Regions from separate parts of the Flavobacterium sp. S87F.05.LMB.W.Kidney.N genome, predicted to be linked through region 2. Evidence: riboswitches for the same ligand, from Rfam matches in the RefSeq annotation. Region 2 holds a riboswitch; each other region holds the start of a gene.
What was found. A riboswitch is a leader RNA that binds a small molecule or an ion and turns the genes downstream of it on or off. The one in region 2 is predicted to bind S-adenosylmethionine.

Region 1: it holds a riboswitch for S-adenosylmethionine, as region 2 does, so the genes downstream of both, EDB96_RS03260 (alpha/beta fold hydrolase) here and EDB96_RS07105 (TlpA disulfide reductase family protein) in region 2, are expected to answer to the same signal.
Region 3: it holds a riboswitch for S-adenosylmethionine, as region 2 does, so the genes downstream of both, EDB96_RS03330 (homocysteine S-methyltransferase family protein) here and EDB96_RS07105 (TlpA disulfide reductase family protein) in region 2, are expected to answer to the same signal.

Annotation. Positions count from the first base shown of each region.
Region 1 covers NZ_SODX01000001.1:733,036-738,450, reverse strand. The annotation lists gene EDB96_RS03270 (OsmC family protein) at 1-43, opposite strand, end outside; gene thrA (bifunctional aspartate kinase/homoserine dehydrogenase I) at 123-2,537, opposite strand; gene EDB96_RS03260 (alpha/beta fold hydrolase) at 2,539-3,522, opposite strand; SAM riboswitch class I at 3,602-3,709, opposite strand; gene EDB96_RS03255 (hypothetical protein) at 3,899-4,102, opposite strand; gene EDB96_RS03250 (aspartate kinase) at 4,746-5,415, opposite strand, start outside.
Region 2 covers NZ_SODX01000002.1:292,721-298,135, reverse strand. The annotation lists gene EDB96_RS07110 (aminotransferase class V-fold PLP-dependent enzyme) at 1-903, opposite strand, end outside; gene EDB96_RS07105 (TlpA disulfide reductase family protein) at 1,000-1,989, opposite strand; SAM riboswitch class I at 2,239-2,338, opposite strand; gene EDB96_RS07100 (hypothetical protein) at 2,605-2,955, opposite strand; gene EDB96_RS07095 (TonB-dependent receptor plug domain-containing protein) at 3,101-4,963, opposite strand; gene EDB96_RS07090 (PLP-dependent aminotransferase family protein) at 5,031-5,415, shown strand, end outside.
Region 3 covers NZ_SODX01000001.1:749,816-755,230, forward strand. The annotation lists gene EDB96_RS03320 (bifunctional precorrin-2 dehydrogenase/sirohydrochlorin ferrochelatase) at 1-7, shown strand, start outside; gene EDB96_RS03325 (NAD(P)/FAD-dependent oxidoreductase) at 103-1,155, shown strand; SAM riboswitch class I at 1,526-1,642, shown strand; gene EDB96_RS03330 (homocysteine S-methyltransferase family protein) at 1,946-2,950, shown strand; gene EDB96_RS03335 (hypothetical protein) at 2,980-3,393, shown strand; gene metH (methionine synthase) at 3,661-5,415, shown strand, end outside.

The DNA.
Region 1 (5,415 bases), on a different contig from region 2:
TAAAATGAAATGCGTCATTTACTCTGTTTAAAGTTACTTTCATTGTGTTGTTATTTTTTTTGTTTTGTTATAGCCTTGTAAATCTAAAATCTCAAGTCTAAAATCTGCAATCTAAAATCGTATTACCCTTTATCCGACAATCTCAAAATATCTCCGAAAACTCCTCTTGCCGTTACCGCAGAACCTGCACCAGCTCCTTGAATCACAATTGGACGATCTCCGTAAGATTCTGTGTAAATTTCAAAGAAAGAATCAGAACCTTTTAGTCCGCCTAAGGCTGTATCCGAAGGTACTGAAACTAATTTAACTTCTAGATTTCCTTTGTCATTTTGTAAATCACCAGACAATTCGCCGATATATCTTAGTACATGATTTGGCTGTTGGTCTGCTTTTATTTTAGCGTAAATCGGATCAAATTCTTTTAATTTCGTCAAGAAATCAGCTGCACTTCCTTCACGTAAATGCTCTGGAATAAGATTCTGAATAGAAATTTCTTCAAATTCGTTTTGTAAATCTAATTCTCTAGCCAAAATCAATAATTTTCTTCCAACGTCATTGCCGCATAAATCCTCACGCGGATCTGGTTCTGTGTATCCGTTATCAATTGCTTCCTGCAAGATTTCGCTGAAAGGAACATCTTTTGCAGAGAAATTATTGAATAAATAACTCAATGTTCCTGAGAAAACACCTTTAATTTTTGTGATATTTTCTCCCGAAAGATGCAGTAATTTAATGGTATCAATTAACGGTAAACCTGCACCCACATTGGTTTCGTATAAATAATTCTTTTGGTTTTCTGCCAAAGATTTTCTCAATTCTTTATAAAAACCATAGCTTAATGTATTCGCTACTTTATTCGAAGAAATCAAATCGAAACTGCTTTCTACAAGCGGAATATAGTTTTCTACGAAAGGCGCACTTGCCGTGTTATCGATCGCAATTAAGTTTTCTAAATGGTGTTCATTCGCGTAAGCAATAATATCTTTTATAGTGTATGCTTCGCCTTTTGTTTCGATTTCATTTTTCCAGTTTGCAGTTACACCATATTTATTTAAAAGCAGCTTTTTTGAATTTGCAATAGCAAAAACATTCAGCTTAACGTCTTTACGTTTTTCAATTGCTGCAGCCGATTCTAAAATTTGATTGATTAAAGTCCCCCCTACTAACCCGTGGCCAAAAATCGCGATGTTTATTTTCTTAGAAACACCAAAGATTTCCCCGTGAATTACGTTTAAAGCTTTGTTTAATTCTTCTTTTTTAACAACCAAACTCACGTTTTTACCCGTTACGGTGTTGTTAAACAAAATCGGAACAATTTTATTTTTGATTAAGGCTGTATATGGTTTGTGGAATGTACTTAAATCCTGTCCGATAATCGAAATTACCGATACATTGTCTGTAACTGTAATTTGGTTTACGTCTTTCGAATAAAAGTCATTTTCGAACTCTTTTTCTAATTCTACAACTGCAGTTGTCGCTTTATCTGTTGCTACAACTAAGCCAATTCCTCTTTCTGAAGATCCTTGCGAAATAATACTCACACTAATATTATGATCGCCCATTACCTTAAAAATACGGGCATCTACTCCTGCCTTTCCAAGTAATCCGCGTCCTTCAAGGTTAACAAGAGAAACATTTTCCAAAACAGAAAGTGTTTTAATTCCTTCTTTAGCAGAATCGGATGTAATTAAGGTTCCGCGGTTTTCGTGATTGAAAGTATTTAAAATACGAAGCGGAATATTTTTTTCTAATAACGGAATTATCGTTTTGGCGTGCAGAATTGTTGCTCCAAAATTAGCCAGCTCATTTGCTTCGTTAAAAGACAAATATTCGATTTTTTTAGCATCTGCAACTAAATCTGGATTTGCCGTGTAGATTCCGTCTACGTGTGTAAAGTTTTGAAGTTCTTCGGCATTTAAATAATTCGCAATTAACGAAGCGGTATAGTTACTGCCGTTTCTACCTAAAGTAGTTGTGTCGTTGTTGTTGTTGGAACCAATGAAGCCTGTAACTATATTAACCGTTTCGCCGTTATGTTCTTTAAAATAATTTACTACGTTTTTCTTTGAAAGCTGTTCTAGAGGCTGTGCATCACCAAATTTAGAATCGGTTTTCAGCAATTCTCTTGAATCTACAAAATTCGCTGGAATTCCTTTTTCTATCAAAATAGCGGTCAATAATTTAGCCGAAAGCAATTCTCCTTTTGATAGAATCTGATCTTTGATTTTTTTACTGTAATCGCCAATTAGACTTACACCTTCAAAAAGTTTGTCTAAAACATTAAATTCCTCAGATAAATCTACATGCGGATAATCTGATATTTGATATTTTTTAAAATTCTCTAATAATTCTTTATAACTGCCATTTTTAGCAGCAATGCTTAAAATAAATTCTAATTCATCTGTTGCGTTTCCGCGTGCAGAAACTACAACGGTAATTTTTTCACCTTGATTTACCTTATCCGAAATGATTGAAACAACTTTGTTAAGTCCTTCTCCGTTTGCTAATGATTTACCTCCAAATTTTAATACTTTCATTTTATTTTTTTATTGTTTCTGCCTTAAAAATGTCGGCAAGTAAATGATCTAATTGTTTGTACTCGATTAAAAAAGCGTCATGTCCGTGAACCGAATCAATTTCGCTGTAGAAAACATTGTCTTTAAATTTCTTCAATTCTTCGTAGGTTTCTACGTTTTCTTTTGCTGTAAAAAACAAATCCGAATTAATTCCTACTATATGAATTGATGCATTTGATTGTGACAGTAAGTTTTCAAAACTTTCACTATTTCTAGTAATATCAATTGTTTTAAGCAGCTGATTCATTAATTTATAAGAAGCTAACTGAAATCTATGCTGCAATTTTTTTCCGTGATGCGCCAGCCAGCTTTCGATATTAAAAATCAAAAGATCTTGATTGATGGTACGCTGAAATTTTTCTTTGAATGATTCTGGCGAACGATAACACAGCATGGCGTGTATTCTCGCATCTTCGATTGGTTTTGAAGAATTATTAAGAATTTGTTCTTGCAGGAAACAATTGGCAATAAGCCAGTCTGTCGATTTCCAATCGCTTGCAATCGGGATAAGGTGTTCTGTGATATTTGGTTCTAAAGCTAAGATTTCCCAAGCAATTCCGCCTCCAACTGAGCCTCCAATTATGGCATAAAGCTTTTCAATATTTAAAGCTTTTAGTCCTTCAATAAAAATTCGGGCAATGTCTCTGGCAGTAAAATCTAGATAATTTTCGATTAGGAAAGAATTGCTTCCGTTTCCTGGAATATCAAACGCTAAAATGGTATAGACAGCAGTATCAATGGTTTTACCTTCACCAATTAAGTTATTCCACCAGCCATTCTCGCCAGTAACTTGGGCGTTTCCTGTCAAGGCATGATTTACCAAAACAATAGGCGCACTATGCAAAGGCTGACCATCAATAGTAAAACTTAAAGGCAGTGTATGATAAAGCGCACCATTTTCTGTGGTGAAATTTTGTATGCTAATAGGGTTTGGTATATTTTCCAATTTCAAATCTGTTGTATTATCTGATTTGTATCTGGAAATATTAGAAAGAAAAAACTAGTATAAACTAGAAAAATTCTTGTTGTTATCTTTCCACGTTGGGCGTGGTAGAATGCAGCACCTTCTTCGAATTAACGAAGGGTTGCTAAGGATTCATCGGGTCTAATCCCTCGTCCTTTCTTTATAACATTTCAATACTTTTTTGAACTTAACGAGTGCAAATTAACTACTAATTTCTTTAACAAACAAATTTTATCGAAACTGTTTGCTAAATTTCATAAACATATTGCAGCAAAAACTATTATACGCAAAAATTTACCGAACAGAAATGCCCAGTAAAATTAAGCAGGCCGAAGCCTATTTTGCGATGCTTTTTAATTTAGATAAAAAGCGTTTCATTTTCTTTTGAATACATCAAAAACAACAAAGAATTTGGTGTTATTTTTTCGGTATTTTTATCCGTTTCAGTAATTCCGAACCTTGGGTGAGCCAATTCGTTTGCTGGCGGCGGCGGATTATTTCTTTTCGTTCTTTTGTTTTTCAAAGTAGAAATCGTTTTTGCTAAGTAGTTCAATGTGCTCATGATATTAAGTTTTAGTTTAGTTGCGTTTTATAATCTTTATTTCTTTTTTATGTTTATGTTAAATCGCTTTCAGGAATAAAAAAACCCTTTTGGAATTTCAGATACCAAAAGGGTTAAGTTTTTTAAACTCATTTATTCTTTTAGTATCAACAGACGTTCACGCAAATAAGCGCGACAGCAAACATCTTGTTCATCTGTAAGGATTTATTCATCTGTGATTTATATTGTATTTTATTTAAATTCTGCATTTTTGTGTAAAATTAAAAAGCCTCCCAATATGTTTTGGGAGGCTTTACTATATATTGTATTCTTACAATTTTTTAAGCAATAGACAACCCAGCCTCGGTTATAACCGAAATGGCGCAAAACATTTTGTTGACTTTTAAGTTCATTTGATTGTAGTAGTTTTTGGGTATAACAAATATGCAACTATTATTTTTATTAAACAAATAAAATTCAAGAATTTAATTACAAAATACGTTAAAAAGTGATTTTTTTACGTCGAAAAACATCTTACAAAAATAATTTACAGAAAAAGACTATAAAAAATTGATCAATAAGCAGTTTTAAAGCTTTCTAAACTTCCTTAACGAATCAGTTTATCAAAGAACATTAGTTATATTTTTTATTTTCTACGAAGTTTTTAAGACCAAACGGCCTCTTTATTTCTAATTCTTTCCGCTACTTTCAAAATATCGGTTATAATTCCTCTCGAAATTGCCTGTTTGCACGGCGGTGCACTTTGGATTACAATTGGAACCTGTGCGTAAGATTGTGTATAGATTTCAAAAATGGTATCCGAGCCCTTTAATTGTCCAATTGCAGAATGTGCAGGTTCTGAAATCAATTTGACTTCCAGCTTATTTTTCTCAAAATCAAATTCGCCCACATAACGAAGTACATGATTATCAGACTGTGTTATTTTTGCTATTTTAAATGATTTGTCAACTGCTTCTTTATTCAGCACTCCATTTTGTTCCAGATGATTTTCTGTAATAAAAGGATGTATTTGAATATCTGAGAAATTGAAATCTTTGCCAACTTCTCTGGCCAATATTAGAAGTTTTCTTGCCGTGTCGTTTCCAGATAAATCTTCCTTGAATGTTGATTTCATTAATCCCAAAAGACTTGCATCTTTTAAAACGGATGAAAACGAAACATCTTCAGAAGAAAATCTATTAAACACGTAACTCAAATTATCTGAAAATACTCCTCGAATCTTGGTGATTTTTTCTCCCGAATAATACAAATCTCTTAAAGTCTGCAAAACCGGAATCCCTGTATCGACAGATGTTTCATACAAAAACTCTTTG
Region 2 (5,415 bases):
GCCATCTTCTCTAACTTCTATGACCTCGCTATAACAATATTTACCCAGCGGATTGGTCCATTTTACATTTCCTCCGCCCGGATTATCTGGAAATTCAGATTTGTATAATTTTTCATTAAAAACCAAAATACCGCATGTTCCTGGTCCGCCAAGAAATTTATGAGGCGAAAAGAAAACAGCATCTAACTGTTGCTCTGGATCTTTTGGATGCATGTTGATTTTAACATAAGGTGCCGAAGCTGCGAAATCTACAAAGCAAAGTCCGCCGTTTTGATGCATGATTTTAGCCAATTCATGGTAAGGTGTAATAATTCCAGTAACGTTTGAGCATGCTGTGAACGAACCAATTTTTAAACTTCTGCCGGCATATTTTTTAATTTCTTCCGAAAGAATTTTAGGATCAACCAAATTATTTTCATCGGCAGGAAGAATCACAACTTCGGCATTCGTTTCGTACCAAGAAACCTGATTCGAATGATGTTCCATGTGTGTGATGAAAACTACTGGTTTATCTGCTTCATTACTGGTTCGCAGTCCCATAATTCTTTGCAGCTTCGATAAAGCAGCAGTCATTCCGGTTCCTGTTGTGATTAAAACATCAGATTCATTTGCGTTAACCGACTTCTTAATAATATCTCTGGCATATTGATACGCGTAAGTAGACGTTTTTCCAGTCTGACTTGAAAGCGAATGCGTATTGGCAATCATCGGGCCCATTTTATTAAGCATAATATCTTCGATCGGATTGTATAATCTTCCGCTGGCAACCCAGTCGGCGTAAAGCAGATTCTGCTTTCCATATACCGATTTATAAATATGATTTATACCTACTGTATTTTCTCTAAATTTAGAGAAGTAACATTCTAATTCAATTGGCTGTGTTTCTGTCTCAATAGCATTCATTTCCTGATCATTTTAAATTAACTAAATTTTTTATTGATGAACTTTAATTTTTTGGTGAGCAAAGCATTTTGACTTGACTCTACGTTTTTAAAACGTTCATATTTTTTTCTCTAAAAGCGATTTAAGTGTCGACTGTAATTCTTCGCCTTGAAGATTTTTGGCTACGATTATTCCGTTCGAATCCACTAAATAATTTCCAGGAATCGCTCTTATTCCATATAATTTCGCAACGGCGCTGTTCCAAAAAAGTAAATCGGAAACGTGCAGCCAGGTTAGATTATCATCCTGAATTCCTTTGATCCAGTTTTCTTTCTTTTTATCCAAAGAGATTCCAACAATATTGAATCCTTTATCGTGAAATTCTTTATAAGCGGCTACGATATTTGGATTTTCTCTTCGGCATGGACCGCACCACGAAGCCCAAAAATCGACTAAAGTGTAACCTTTTAAATTTTCATAAAAACGGATTGGTTTTCCCTCAGGATCATTTGCAGTAAAATCTGGAGCTTTTTTCCCGACTGCTAATCCGTCCAAAACAAGGGCAAGATCTTTTAGTTCTTTCACGTAAGTAGTATTTTGCTGGGTTTTATCAAGCAAGGCAATATTTTGTCTAATTTGTTCTGGTGATAATCTATAAGACCAATTTCTATACAATACATAAGCAGAAACAATTGAATTAGGATTTTCTGTAATGAATTTACTGATTTCTACATCTTTTGATTTTTTGTAAGTTTCAAATAAATCTTGAGAAGCAGAACCTTCGACTACAGAATTGCTGTAATATTTCTTCGGACTTAATTTTACTGTAATCGGGCTTTTTTCAAGAAAAATATACAAAGGACTGCTTTCTGTATTCACACTTAAACCATATAGTTCTGGCGTTTTCACTTTAGTTTTAAAACTAAAATTTCCGTCTTTTACTTTTACCGAATCAATTGTGGTAAACATTTTATTATGAAACTTTTGCAGATAAACATAATTGACAACTGTATCAACAACAGTTCCTTTTAGTTGTAAATTATTTTCCTGTGCCTGAGTTTGCGTAAAGCCAAAAAGTAGCGTAAAGCCTAATAGTATTTTTTTCATTTTATTTTGATTTTTAGTTTAAGATTGGACAAAAGAATTCTAGGCCAAAGTCACAAAGGCTTCTAGAAAATGCTGTTTAATAAAAAATATTGGGGAGAATTTAATGTCTTCACATTCGGAAAAAAGCAAGACTATTTTCTTCGAAAATTAAATTCAAAAGTTCGTAACCTGAGTATAAGATTGATTCGGTTTTCATTTTAAAAAAATAAAGTTTAAAAATATGACCTTATTCAGATTTGGAGGAAATCTTTCTTATCTGTCCACCATAGTGGAAGGATTTAGCACCTTATTCGGTAACAGGTTGCTAAGACGTCAATGGGCCTATTCCCTCGGTCTTTCTGGATAAGTATCATTCAGAAATTTTCTGTGATACAAATATACATACTAATTCTATCAAATTAGTAGTATTTAATAATATTTTTTAAAATTTTATTTTAAGAGTTGCTCAAAACCCTTTAAAACACTCTGAAAAACAATTATTTAATCCTAAAATAAATTTCAATTAATTTTTATTTTTAGAACAGTAATTCCTAATACAATAGCTTTAAATTCTTTACTCCATAAAAAAACTCATTTCGTTTTGAAATGAGTTTTTAACTTTTCTGACCGAATAAATTATTTATTCTTTCTTTTTTTAGCACTTTCCGTCTGCAGTTTAACACTGTCTTTTTGCACTCCTTTTGAAGGCGTGTAGGTAGACCCATCTTGTGCACTTTCTCCTGGCCCGCTTCCTCTGCCGGCTGTACTTAAAGAATCTGTATTACCATTTGCAGATGTTGGCGTTTGAGTAGTTACAATATTGGTTGATGTAGTTGCAGTATCAGAAACTTGTTCTGTATTTGTTGTATCAAGTGGAACACTGGAAGTTTCTATTTGATCGCTGTAGCCGTCATTCTTTTTACAAGAAAACAGCAATCCAATTACAACTACATAAAATATGACTTTTAATTTTAATAAAGCTTTCATAATAAACGTTTTAATATTTACAAAAGCTAAGTAACTACTTATAAAGCAGTTTATTTTACAATATTTCTATTGAATTTTATATAACCGCAATTGGTTTGATTAGCAATAAAAAAGCCTGTAAATTTCGATTTACAGGCTTTTAAAACTAAAAAGTAACCAATTTTACTCCCAAAGTAAACCATCTTGAAGGCAGAGGCACCGCTCCTACTTCATAATAAGTAGCATTAAATATATTCTGCGCATCTAAAAAGATTGTAAGTTTTTGAATAGATTGACTTATTCTAAAATCATTTACCCAATAAGAAGGTCCAGTAATTCTTTCGTCAAAGCGTGTTGCAAACAATACGGAAAAATCTCTGTATTGATAATCGATCGTATTTGTTATTTGATGTTTCAACGAAGAAATAAGATACTTAGAATATACTTCGGTACGAGAACTTTCAAATTGAGAATCTAAATAAGTATAAGCTAAAAGAATATTTAATCTTGAATCTTTAGAAAAATCAAATCTGTAATTACCTCGCAAATTAATTCCGTTTGTTTTTAAATCGCCGGTGTTTTGACTCTGCCAAGGCTGAGTAGTTAAGTTACGCATCCAATCGATGTAATTGTTTATTTTTCTGTAAAAATAATTGGCATTGAAACTTAAAGCTCTTTTATTGTATTTAAAACCAATTTCACTTTGAAAAGCATTCTCTGAATCTAAATCGGCGTTACCAATATTTCCTGTCTGCTTTAAATATAAATCTGTAAACGATGGAATTCTCTGGCTTGTTCCCACATTTCCAATGATTTTAAATGCATCTGTAATGGCATAACTAGCATCAATTCCAGGATAAACCTGCCATTTATAATCAGAATTATAATTTAAATAAGTTCCTAAATTTACGTCTAGTTTTTCTGTAAAACTTGTTCTGTATTCGGCATAGATTCCAACATTCTCACGGTCGTGATCGCCAATATTAGTAGAATGAATATTTTCATTTCTAAATTCTGCGCCAAAACCAATTTCGCCTTTAGACAATTTAACTGTCGAATTCAATTCTCCAGCGATAGAATTAGTATAATGCTGACTTCTTCCAACATTCAAATTTGAGTTTCCTAAGTAACGGTAATCATCATAATTATAGCGGTAAGTTACTCTCGGCATAATTTTCCAATTTTCTGTAATAGCATGTTTCGACTGGATATTGGCAAATGTAGTCTGCACTATTTCGGTAGAATTGCGATCTCCAGGCGCTGCATAAAATCCGTTTGCTCCAAAGCCGTTTTTGATGTAACCTGCCGAACCTAAAATTTCATTAGAATCATTGATCTGTACATTTCCTTGGTAGAAAATTTTATTGTTTTCAAATGCGGTATTATAACGGTAACCGTTACTTTTATCGTGCGAAGCAAAAATTAAATGCTGTTGTTTTTCTTTACCTAAAACAGCTCCTGCCTGAACACCTGTTCCGTAAAAAGTGTCTCCTGTATCTTGAGTATCTTTTTCAAAATTAGAACCCGCATAAGTACTTACCAAAAATCCAGAATCTGTTGGTTTTTTAGTTACAATATTAATTGCTCCCGTTAAACTGTTAATTCCAAAAACTCTCGCAGCTGGTCCACGCACTACTTCTATTCTTTCGATTGCTTCTACCGGAAGAGGCAGATTTAGCATATTATGAGCGGTTTGCGAATCGATTACTTTTGCTCCATTTAGCAAAACAACCGTCTGTTCAAAACTTCCGCCATCTACACTAATATCGGCTTGAGTTCCAAACGGACCTCTTTGTCTAATGTCAACTCCGTTAGCATATTGTAATACTTCCTGAAGCGTTCTTCCTGGAAGTTTTTTAATGGTTTCACTTGTTATAACATACACATTTCTATTTTGTTTAGAAATTGGGGTAGTAAAACGGTTTTCATTAATTATAACTTCCTCCATATTATTGATGGAATCTTTTTTGGTCTGCGCGTAAAAATTGGTACAAATTACTGTAAAAACAGCAAAATAGATTTTTTTCATTTGGTTAACGTTTTTTTGGCAAAAGTAGTATCTTGCCGTACTAATCAAGTATACCAGTTTTGTAATTATGGATAGTCCGGTTGAAATTCCTTTTAAAAGCTTTATTCAGCTCAAACCAGAAGAAAATACAGCGCTTTATCTTCAGATTGTTTTTGAATTTATCAAAGCCATACAAACTGGTTTTCTTCCCGAAGGAACAAAACTTCCCGGCACAAGAATACTCTGCAAAGTATTGGCTGTCAATCGCAATACATTAATTAAAGCTTTTCAGGATCTGGAATCGCAGGGATGGATTGAAACGCTTCCGAATAAAGGAACATTTATTTTATCACAGCAAAAACAAAAAAAACAAATTGAATATACTGTTGTAAAAGACCAAAATCAATCTGAATTAAATACTGGTTTTACATTTCAGCGTTCTACGATTCTTGAAAATCCAACAGAAATTAGTA
Region 3 (5,415 bases), on a different contig from region 2:
AGAGTAAAAATATCGCTTAGAAATGAATGATAAAAATCATTGTCAGTAGAATAAATTATTCGTTTCTTTGCACTATTAAGAATGATTATAAACAACAACATAATGATTAAAACAGATATACTTATAATTGGAGCAGGCCCAACAGGTTTATTTGCCGTATTCGAGGCAGGATTATTAAAATTAAAATGCCACATTTTAGATGCTCTGCCTCAACCAGGAGGACAGCTTTCAGAATTATATCCAAAGAAACCAATTTATGATATTCCAGGATTTCCAGAAGTATTGGCGGGAGATCTAGTTGATGGATTAATGGAGCAAATTAAACAGTTTGAGCCAGGTTTTACATTAGGTGAGCGTGCAGAAACAATCGAAAAACAAGAAGACGGAAGTTTCATTGTAACGTCAAACAAAGGAACTAAATTTCACGCGCCAGTTATCGCAATCGCAGGAGGTTTAGGAAGTTTTGAGCCTCGTAAACCACTTATTGAAGATATCGAGTTTTATGAAGATAAAGGAGTTAAATACTTCATCAAAAATCCAGAGAAATTCAGAGATAAAAGAGTAGTAATTGCAGGAGGAGGAGATTCAGCACTAGACTGGAGTATTTTCTTGGCAAATGTAGCTTCAGAAGTAACTTTAATTCACAGAAGAAACGAATTTAGAGGAGCTTTAGATTCTGTAGAAAAAGTACAGGAATTAAAATCCGCTGGAAAAATTAAATTAATTACGCCTGCAGAAGTTATCGGAATCAATGGAGCTGAACACGTTGAATCATTAGATATCGAAGAAAACGGAGCACACCGTAAAATCGAGTGTGATTATTTCATTCCACTTTTCGGATTAACTCCAAAATTAGGTCCAATTGGCGACTGGGGATTAGAAATCGAAAAAAATGCAATCAAAGTAAACAATGCACTAGATTACCAGACAAATATCCCGGGAATCTTTGCCATTGGAGACGTAAACACATATCCAGGAAAATTAAAATTAATCCTTTGCGGATTCCACGAAGCAACTTTAATGTGTCAAGCTGCTTACGGAATCATCAATCCAGGTAAAAAGTATGTATTAAAATATACAACAGTTTCTGGTGTAGACGGTTTCGACGGAACTCGTAAAGAAGCTCCAAAAGCAGTTGTTAAGGCGATAGTTTAATTGGAGGTGCTAAGATACTAAGGTTCTAAGGGACTAAGATTCTTTATATAGAAAAGCTCAAACTTTTAGTTTGGGCTTTTTTATTGACATAAAAAATCCCAGAGGGATGAAATATTTGTAGATAAGAAATGCGCATTTCATGAATAAAGCTCCAGCGGAGCGAAATATATGTCGCTCCGCTGGAGCTTTTGTTGAGTTGGTAAATTGTTTTCTATAAATATTGCGCTCCTCTGGAGCTCGATTGTTTAAATTAAAAATCCTAAAAGAAAAACTTAGAACCTTAGCGACTTAGCCTCTCAGAACCTTAGAAAAAAACATTTGCAAATCGAAAGCCTATTTCATACCTTTGCACTGTTCTTAAAATTACTGTTAGTTATCACGAAAGGCGGAGGGATAGACCCAATGAAACCTTAGCAACCCTTTATCATAAAGAAGGTGCTAAATTCTACTTTATACGACATTTTCCAGTATTAAAGATAGATAACACAAATACATAACTCGTATTTCTCAAACTTTTCCTGACAACTTACAATAATTACTGAAACAGATTCTGTATCAGGAGCGAACCATTGGCGCATTTTTGCAGTCAATAGTTCCCGCTGTACACAAATATCTTTTATTCTGAACCCCAGAATAAAAGGATATTTGCTTCCATCGGGGCTAATTAGCATGCAATATTGCACTTTTGGAATTAGTGTGAAAAAAATATCGAAGGTTAAACTTCACAATCATAATAAAAAAACTTAGCATCTTAGAACCTCAGTATCTTAGAAGCTAAAGAAAAAAAGATATGGCAATTACGATACAAGAAGCAATAAAGAAAAATATCCTAATCCTTGACGGAGCAATGGGAACAATGTTGCAGCGCTATAATTTCTCCGAAGAAGATTTTAGAGGAGAGCGTTTCAAAGATTTTCCACATCCATTAAAAGGAAACAACGATTTATTATCCTTAACACAACCACAGGCGATCCGCGATGTGCACGCTGCTTATTACGAAGCTGGTGCAGATATCGTAGAAACCAATACCTTTTCAGGAACGACAATCGGTATGGCCGATTATCACATGGAAGATTTGGTTTACGAGCTAAACTATGAATCAGCAAAAATTGCAAGACAAGTAGCCGATGAGTTTACCGCAAAAAATCCAGAAAAACCACGTTTCGTTGCTGGTTCAATTGGCCCAACAAACCGTACGGCTAGTATGTCTCCAGACGTAAACGATCCGGGTTACAGAGCCGTAACGTTTGACGATTTGCGAATTGCGTACAAAGAACAAGTTGAAGCGTTAATGGATGGTGGTTGCGATTTACTTTTAGTAGAAACGATTTTTGACACATTAAACGCAAAAGCGGCACTTTTCGCAATCGAAGAAGTAAAAGAAGAACGTAATCTAGATATTCCAATCATGGTTTCAGGAACAATTACAGATGCTTCAGGAAGAACACTTTCTGGACAGACAGTTGAAGCATTTTTGATTTCAGTTTCGCATATTCCGTTATTGAGTGTAGGATTCAATTGCGCTTTAGGAGCCGATTTGTTGAAACCATATTTAAAAACATTAGCGCAACATACAAGCTTTAATGTTTCGGCACATCCAAATGCAGGATTGCCAAACGCATTCGGACAATACGATGAAACGCCAGAGCAGACTCAGGCTTTTATAAAAGAATATTTAGAGGACAATTTGATTAATATCATTGGAGGTTGCTGTGGAACAACTCCAGATCATATTAGATTAATGGCTGAGGTTGCGAAGGATTATAAGCCAAGAGTGGCGCCGGTTTTAGCGTAATAGTTTGGTGAATTTTTTAAAAGATAAGTATGGAATTTCTACTACATAGAGTTGTTTTAAATCCGTCTTCATACAAAGAATTAATTCAAGCTTTTGCCGATTTTGAATTTTCTGAAGAATCTTATTATTGCGAAGGAAAAATAAAGCAGCAAAGTTCCGGATATTGTAAATATGGTGAAGTAAAAATTATTGTTGAAAATAAGAGAGATTGGGGCGGAGCTAAAAAAATTAGCTGGGAAGTTTCAGATGAAGAAATCCCAATAGAATACTTAGATGTAATTGCTACAACAATAAAAGCCATCGTTAGCGATAGTAAAAATTCTTTTAAATTTAGAATTGTTGGAGGTTCTTATCATGTAGTTGATTCTCATAAACTAAGTTTTGAAATGGCAACTTTTAGAGCAATTTCGAATTTAGTAGGTTTAGATACAACAAAAGTTTAATAGGAGCGAAATATATATCAAGAATTCATTTCATAAATAATGAAAATTGGAATTCGAAAAACGCAAAACGTGTTTTGAAACCGAATGTTGCGTGAGGGATAGAAGTGGAAAGCCCACAGCCTGACGAAGGAAGAGCGAGGACTTGCAACGGATAGCCCGACCGGAGGGCACGCCCAAAATAAAATGATTATAGGTTTAAAAGCCTAAAAAATATAGAATAAAAACTTAGAATCTAAGCATCTTAGAATCTCAGTAACTTAGAAAGAAATGACAGAAAAAAGAAGAGACCTTGTATTATCAGGATTAGAACCATTGATTATTACGCCCGAAAGTGTTTTTGTAAACGTTGGTGAGCGTACGAATGTAACAGGTTCAAGAAAATTCCTAAGATTAATAAAGGAAGAGAAATATGACGAGGCGCTTGATATTGCAAGACAGCAGGTAGAAGGAGGAGCACAAATCATCGATATTAATATGGATGAAGGAATGCTTGACGGTGTTACAGCAATGACTAAATTTTTGAATTTAATTGCTGCAGAACCAGATATTTCGAGAGTGCCGATTATGATCGACAGTTCGAAATGGGAAATCATCGAAGCAGGTCTTAAAGTAGTACAAGGAAAAAGCGTTGTAAACTCGATTTCGTTAAAAGAAGGAGAAGAAGCTTTTATTCACCACGCGAGATTAATCAAACGTTACGGAGCGGCGGCGATTATCATGGCTTTTGACGAAGTAGGTCAGGCGGATAATTACGATCGTAGAGTAGAGATTTGCCAGCGTTCGTATGATATTTTGGTGAACAAAGTAGGGTTTCCTCCGCAGGACATTATTTTTGATTTGAATATTTTCCCAGTTGCAACGGGAATGGAAGAACATCGCTTAAATGCTTTGGATTTCTTTAGAGGAACAAAATGGGTTCGCGAGAATCTGCCTCATGCACATATTAGTGGTGGTGTAAGTAACGTTTCGTTTTCTTTTAGAGGAAATGATACGGTTCGTGAAGCGATGCACTCGGTATTTTTATACCACGCCATTAAAAACGGAATGACGATGGGAATCGTAAATCCCGAAATGTTGACGATTTATGATGATATTCCGAAAGACTTATTAGAACACGTTGAAGACGTAATTTTAGACAGACGTGACGATGCGACAGAACGACTTCTGGACTTTGCAGAAAATGTAAAAGGTGAAGCAAAGAGCGATGAAAAAGTAGTTCAGGAATGGCGTTTTGGAACGGTTCAGGAACGTATTACACATTCATTGGTAAAAGGAATTGATGCTTTTATTGAAGAAGACGTTGAAGAAGCCCGTTTGGCAGCAACAAAACCAATCGAAGTTATCGAGATCAATTTGATGACGGGAATGAATGTAGTTGGAGATTTATTTGGAAGCGGGAAAATGTTTCTCCCTCAGGTGGTAAAATCGGCTCGTGTAATGAAAAAAGCAGTTGCTTATTTATTGCCATTTATTGAAGCAAGCAAACAAGCTGGAGATAAACAAGGAAACGGAAAAATCCTAATGGCAACTGTAAAAGGTGACGTTCACGATATTGGGAAAAACATCGTTTCGGTAGTTTTGGCTTGTAACAATTACGAGATTGTAGATCTTGGAGTTATGGTTCCTCCAGAAAAAATTATTGCAGCGGCGATTGAGCATAATGTAGACATTATCGGATTAAGCGGACTGATCACACCTTCGCTTGACGAAATGGTGTATCTAGCCAAAGAATTAGACAAACAAGATATTAAAATCCCGATTATGATTGGCGGGGCAACAACTTCGCGCGCACATACAGCCGTGAAAATTGCACCGCAATACAGAGAAACGGTAATTCACGTAAACGATGCTTCGCGTGCTGTTACGGTTGCAGGAAACCTGTTAGATCATAACCGAAAAATATATGCGGCAGATATTCGTGCAGAGTACGATTCTTTTAGAGAAACATTTTTAAATCGTTCAAGAGATAAAAATTTCCTCACGATTGAAGATGCCCGTAAAAACAAATTACAATTGGATTGG